Regions from separate parts of the Sulfobacillus thermotolerans genome, predicted to be linked through region 1. Evidence: predicted binding sites of a transcription regulator. Region 1 holds the regulator's gene; the other holds the start of a gene.
What was found. Region 1 encodes HrcA, which represses chaperone genes, less so after heat shock. Its sites were predicted from a motif close to TGTTAGCACTCNNNNNNNNNGAGTGCTAACA; they were not measured.
Positions count from the first base shown of each region.

Region 2: a site for HrcA is predicted at 1,959-1,989, ahead of ORD20_RS03890 (co-chaperone GroES). Genes of this name have one in related genera too.

Region 1 is NZ_CP133983.1:2,283,465-2,286,879, forward strand. Features, by position in the region: gene lepA (translation elongation factor 4) at 1-116, shown strand, start outside; gene hemW (radical SAM family heme chaperone HemW) at 113-1,282, shown strand; gene hrcA (heat-inducible transcriptional repressor HrcA) at 1,371-2,387, shown strand; gene grpE (nucleotide exchange factor GrpE) at 2,462-3,043, shown strand; gene ORD20_RS11830 (DnaJ C-terminal domain-containing protein) at 3,092-3,415, shown strand, end outside.
Region 2 is NZ_CP133983.1:771,997-775,411, forward strand. Features, by position in the region: gene ORD20_RS03875 (M20 metallopeptidase family protein) at 1-861, shown strand, start outside; gene moaC (cyclic pyranopterin monophosphate synthase MoaC) at 873-1,382, shown strand; gene ORD20_RS03885 (MogA/MoaB family molybdenum cofactor biosynthesis protein) at 1,354-1,833, shown strand; gene ORD20_RS03890 (co-chaperone GroES) at 2,027-2,329, shown strand; partial or broken gene groEL (chaperonin GroEL) at 2,452-3,415, shown strand, end outside.

The sequences.
Region 1 (3,415 bases):
GGAAGCGCAAACTGTTGGAAAAACAAAAAGAGGGTAAAAAGCGGATGAAATCGGTGGGAAGTGTCGATATTCCCCAAGAAGCCTTTATGGCCATCTTGCGGGTGGAAGACAAGTGACGGATCCGGCCATCAACCACTGGGGCCTTTATGTGCATATTCCTTTCTGTCAATCCCGTTGCACGTATTGTGATTTTAACACCGTTACAGGGATGGGCGAACAAGATCATGCCGTATATATGAAGGCCTTGATGCGAGAGTGGGAACGCATCCAAGACGTTCCAAGTGGCCCCTTAGTCTCGATTTTCTTTGGTGGAGGCACGCCGTCTTTAGTGAGTCCTGACCACATTGGAGAGCTGTTGCACGAGGTGTTGACAAGCCCTCTTACGGTATCCTCTGACCTCGAGGTTACCATGGAGGCTAATCCTGGAACGGTGGACAAAAAGCGTCTTGAGGCCTACCGGAACGCGGGCGTGAATCGACTATCCTTAGGAGTTCAGGCGTTGCAGGATCATCATTTGAAGCGCTTGAATCGCATTCACTCGGCAAAGGATGCTCGCGATGCGGTATCTGCGGCCCGTGCCGCGGGCTTTTCCAATATCAGTCTGGACTTGATTTATGGATTGCCCCAACAGACCATGGCGGAGTGGCACGAGACTTTGGACGCCGCATGCCAATTGGAACCGGATCACATTTCCATGTACCAGCTTCAAATTGAGGAAGGGACGCCCTTGGCGACGCAACTAAAAAAGGGACAGGTGACGTTACCACTGTCCGACACGACAGCCGACATGGCCGATTATGGTCGCGATTTTATGGAACGGGCCGGGCTTGAACGCTATGAAATTTCCAATTATGCCCGAAATGGCCGGTGGTCGCGTCATAACCGGCTCTATTGGACCATGAACCCCTACTTGGCGTTGGGGGCAGGGGCGCACGGATACTGGCACGGACGGCGTTGGTGGAACGTGCGCGGGGTTAGGCGCTATATCGAAGCATCTTTAGCCGGCGAGTCTGTTGAAGCAGGAGCGGAGCCGTTAGCACGGCCCGAAGAGATGCGAGAATACGTCTGGTTAGGGTTGCGGGAGTGCCAAGGATTTTCGCGATCGCGCTTTGTGCGCCGTTTTGGCGTCGTGCCGGAAGCACTCTTTGGGCGTACACTGGGGCGGCTTCTTCAGCAAGGCCTCATCGAGCGTGATGGAGACCGGATTCGGTTGTCAGCGCGGGGATTTGACGTGGCCAACTACGTATTTCGAGAATTTGTCGAGGAGACGGCAAGTGCTTGACAGTGATTGTAGACGCACGCTATTTTAGCTAGTAGGATACGTTAGCACTCGTGTGGTTAGAGTGCTAATTCGGGTGGGAGGTGACAACATGGATGCGAGAAAACGCAGCATTTTGCAGGTGCTGACCGAGGACTATATTCTCTCAGCAGAACCTGTGGGCTCGAGGACACTGGCACGCAAATATAATCTGGGAATTAGTCCTGCGACGATTCGTAATGAAATGGCGGATTTGGAGGACTGGGGCTTTCTTGAACAGCCGCATACGTCAGCGGGACGTGTGCCGTCTGATAAAGGATATCGTTTTTATGTGGATGAGTTGATGGCGCGGCCTGCGATTGGCCACGATTTGCTAGAACGCATTCGGGCAACCTATCAATCGCGCATTCGCGAATTGGAATGGTTTGTGCATCAGACGGCGCGGCTTGTCAGTGATATTACAGGCTATCCTTCGATTGTGCTGGCACCATCTTGGGAACTCGGCATTTTTTCAGCGCTGCGTTTTGTCCGTCTGGGCCCGGACCAGGCGCTCCTTATCATGCGTACGGAAGATGGGTTGACGCAAAACCGTACGGTCTCCATTCCATCTGAACTCAGTTTAGCACAATTAAATGAACTGGCCCTGGAATTTTCCCGAGAATTTTCGGGCATGGCGATACGGGACTTGCAGAATTATATTCTAGACCCGTTGTCGACGAGCCTTAAGCAACATTGGTCTTTGTGGAAGTCGGCTTTAGGTTGGCTAGCCCGCGATGGTAGCGACGAGGAACGCATGACCCTGGCGGGCCCCTTAAACATCTTAAATTACCCGGAATTTAATGACATCGAGAAGGTTCGTCGGGTTCTGGGATTTTTAGAGCAAGATAAGGCTGTCGAGCAAATGGCCCAAACTCATCCCATGACGGGCGGGGTAACCGTGCTGATCGGCACGGAGACATCGGTTGCAGACATCCAAGACTGCAGTGTTGTGACGGCCACCTACCAAATGGGAGAACGAATCGTCGGGCAGGTGATGGTGGTCGGGCCGCGGCGTATGCAGTATGCTTATGTGATGACCGTGTTAGAGGTCGTATCGGACGAATTGTCCCAAGCCTTGCGGTGGGCGTGACAGCGAAAAGCGCGTATGAGGCGACATCGGTTGGGTGTAGCATAAGGTAGAATGTGAGAAGGAGAGGATTATCGATGGCTGACGAACGTGAGATATCCCAGGAAGAGCCGGAAACCGTGGAATCTCAGGAGATGGAGCAAGAGACTGCGGATTCTCAAGAGCCTCAGGAGGATGCAACGAATTGGCAGCAAGTGGCCCAAGATCGCTACGATCAATTAGTGCGGCTTCAGGCCGATTTTGATAATTTTCGGCGGCGGATGGATCGAGAGCGAGAGGAACTAAGGGGATTTGTCACGGGTGCAATTTTGAAAGATTTTCTACCCGTTTACGATAACTTAGAGCGGGCACTCAAGTATATGCCGGAAGAAGGCGAAGCAAAAGCTTGGCGAGCAGGGTTAGAAATGACCCTAAAGGGATTTAATGAAGTGTTCACTCGGTTTGGTGTCACCCCCATTGAAACCGTTGGGTTGCCTTTTGATCCCCGGGTTCATGAGGCGGTCCAGCAGGTGGACAGTGCCGAGCCTGAGGGAACAATCGTTGAAGAGTTGCTCAAAGGGTTCCAATGGCGGGAGCAGGTCCTCCGGGCTAGTTTGGTTAAAGTGTCGACAGGGCAAGGCGCTTCGGTCAGCACAGAAGAAGAAGCATTACCGGAGTAACGGGATAGCGATGTCAGGGACTGGCATTACGAGGAGGGATATCAAGTAATGGCGAAACGTGACCCCGAGAAGCGCGCCCGTTACGATCAGTTCGGTGCGGATGGGCCGCAAGCGGGGAATCCGTTTGGGGGCCAAGACTTCGGCTTTGGTGGCTTTGGAGACATTTTTGATATATTTTTTGGGCAGGGTGGCGGTCAAGGGCGCCGGGGAGGTCCGGAAAAAGGTCCTGACTTGCGCTATGATCTGACGTTGACTTTAGAAGAGGTGTTGGCGGGTTCTTCTAAAGACATTAAAGTGACGCGTGACGAAGTGTGTCCTCACTGTCATGGCAACCAAGCCGAGCCGGGTACCCGTTTAGAAATGTGTTCGACG
Region 2 (3,415 bases), 1.5 Mb from region 1:
TGTGGTCATGACATGCATACGGCCATGCTATTGGGCGCCGCATATTACTTAAAACATCACGAGGCGCAATTAAGCCACCCGGTTATTTTAATGTTCCAACCAGGAGAAGAAGGACCGGGAGGCGCTTTGCCGATGATCGAAGCGGGCATTTTAGACAATCCTCCGGTGAGTCGGGCCGTAATGGTGCACGTGGATAGCGATCTTGCCGCAGGAGTTGTTGGCCTGTTCAGCGGTCCCGCCATGGCCTCACCGAATGATTTTTCGATAACGGTTAAAGGCCGGGGCGGGCACGGGGCTCATCCGGATAAAACGGTGGATGCCATTATCGCGGCAACGGCGATTGTGCAAGCGTGTCAGACATTAGTGAGCCGCGAAGAAGATCCCACCGAGCCTTTAGTGGTGACGTTTGGCACAATTTGTGGGGGTTACCGGGAAAATGTGATTGCAGATACGGTAGAGATGACGGGTACGATTCGTATTTTGTCACCCAATAATCTCGACGGGACTCTTGAGCGCTTTGACAATTTGGTCCATCAAATCGCGCAAGCATACCGCGCGGAAGCTGTCATTTCTATGCACCGAGGATATCCTCCGCTGGTGGCTGATCCCGCCTTTACGGGTTTGGTGCAGCAGGTCTTGACACAGGAATTGGGAGAGGCTGCTGTCGTTTTACTGCCACGGCCATCGATGGGTGCGGAGGATTTTGCCTATGTCGCACAAAGAGTGCCCGCCACAAACGTGCATGTTGGCGTCGTGGGCCCGGATTTCGTCACAGGAATTCATTCGGCAGCGTTTAATCCCGATGAGCGCGCATTGCGAACAGGTGCCCAGGCGTTTGCGGCGATTGCGATGCATTTGTAGGAGGGTCATACGTGGGTACCCAACCAAACCATCTTAATGAACGTGGAGAAGTACATATGGTGGAAGTGGGCGAGAAGCCGGCAACCCGGCGCCTAGCGCGTGCCGTTGGGTATTTATCGGCGCGCCCGGATATTTGCCAAGCGGTTAAGAACGGCCAGATCCCTAAGGGTGACGTTTTGGCCGTCTCCCGCGTGGCGGGAATTATGGCGGCCAAAAAGACCAGTGACATCATTCCATTGTGTCATCCTTTGCCATTAACTCATATAGACGTCCAGATTGAAATTGAATCAGAAGCTTTTCGGGTGGAAGCGGTGGTGGAAACAACGGCTCCGACGGGCGTGGAAATGGAAGCGCTAACCGCGGTATCAGCGAGCCTTCTCACGCTTTATGACATGCTTAAAGGGATGGACCGAACCCTGGAGATTGGGCACATTGTCTTGTTGGAAAAGGCCGGAGGCCGTTCCGGGCATTTTCTTCGGGAAGGAGCTTCTCATGTGGACCATAGCGATTCTCACCAGTAGTGATCAAGGCGCTACGGGGAAGCGCGCAGACGAATCGGGGGCAATTTTGGCGACCCATTTGGAACAAGTTGGCAAAGTTGTCGAACGCAAGATTCTGCCCGATGAAGAAGAGCTGTTAGCTCAGCAGATGCAGAAGTGGATAGACCAAGGCATTGATCTGATTCTGACCACAGGGGGCACCGGGTTAGGGCCCAGGGACGTGACGCCCGAGGCTACAAGACGAGTCATCGACCGCGATATTTCGGGTATCGCGGAGGCCCTGCGACAAGAGTCGATGCGCCACACCCCCATGGGCATGCTGTCTCGAGGGATAGCGGGCCAGGCCAAGATGACGCTCATCATCAATCTTCCCGGCTCTCCTCGTGCGATTGAGGAACTCTTGCCAGTCATTTTTCCTGTTTTAGACCATGCGATGCACCTCATTCATGGGCAAACCACTCATGAAAAATGATGTTTAGGGTAGAACTAAAAAGATTTTACGAGATTGGTGGCCGTAAAGGGCCATATTTCCGGTTTCTGCCGGGAAGAGAATTATTTGACGTGTTTCGGCCTTTTGAGTAAACTGCTCTATGGGTACGTTAGCACTCGCTGAGCGTGAGTGCTAACAAAAAACATAGTTAGCTATTACTGAGGAGGGAACATCTGTGGAGCTTCGTCCTCTGGCAGACCACTTGGTAGTGGAAATGACAGACGACGATTCACTGCCTTCGGGGATTGTGTTGCCCGACACCGCGAAGGAGAATCCGCAGCGGGGACGTGTTCGAGCGGTTGGCCCTGGCCGACTCTTGAATGATGGTACCCGGGCACCTTTGGAGGTCGGACCCGAAGATGTCGTGCTGTTCGACTTGGAAGCAGCAAAGAAAGTTAGAGTGAACAATCATGATTACTGGTTGCTGCGGGAACAAGATGTTCTGGCAGTAATCGTGCCGGCAATGGTTCACGCCTAACCACATGCACCATAAACGCTTAGGAGGGTAACAGTTAATGGCGAAGCAAATCATTTATGAAGAGGAAGCCCGTCGCGCTTTAGAGCGGGGTGTTGACAACCGTGTTAGGTCAGCCATGATCAATGGTCACAGACACGGAGAAAATGGAAGCCGTCTTGTCCGATCCGTACATTTTGATTACTGACCGCAAGATTTCTGCTATTCAAGACTTGCTGCCTGTGTTAGAGAAGATCGTTCAGCGTGGCAAGCCCTTGGTTATTATTGCCGAGGACGTTGAAGGGGAAGCGCTTGCGACGTTGGTCGTCAACAAGCTGCGTGGAACATTGACGGCCGTTGCCGTGAAAGCTCCGGGATTTGGTGACCGCCGCAAGGCGATGCTCGAAGACATTGCCATCTTGACCGGAGGTCAGGTCATTTCTGAGGACATCGGGTTGAAATTGGAAAATGTGACGCCAGAGATGCTCGGTCAGGCACGTCAAATCAAGATTGCTAAAGAAGAGACCACGATTGTCGAAGGTCATGGCTCTGCGGAAGACATTAAGAAGCGGGTCGCAGTGATTCGCAAGCAAATTGAAGACACGACCTCTGATTATGACCGTGAGAAGTTGCAAGAGCGCTTGGCCAAATTGTCTGGTGGAGTAGCGGTCATTCAAGTGGGAGCAGCCACCGAAGTAGAACTAAAAGAAAAGAAACTGCGTATCGAAGACGCGCTGTCCGCAACCCGGGCCGCTGTTGAGGAAGGTATTGTAGCTGGCGGTGGCACCACCTTGTTGCGCGCCATTCCCGCAGTAGACGCCATTGAGGCATCGGGTGACGAGCGCATTGGAGTCAACATTGTTCGCCGTGCGTTAGAAGAACCCGTGCGTCAGATTGCTCACAACGCCGGTTTGGAAGGTTCCGTCATTGTTGACGCCATTAAGAAGGAAAAGGGCAACATGGGTTATGATGCGGCTCACAACCGAGTGGTTGACATGGTCAAGACAGGGATTGTTGACCCCGCTAAAGTCACGCGGTCGACGTTGCAAAATGCAGCCTCCATTGCGGCGATGTTGTTGACCACTGAAGCGTTAGTGGCTGACAAGCCCG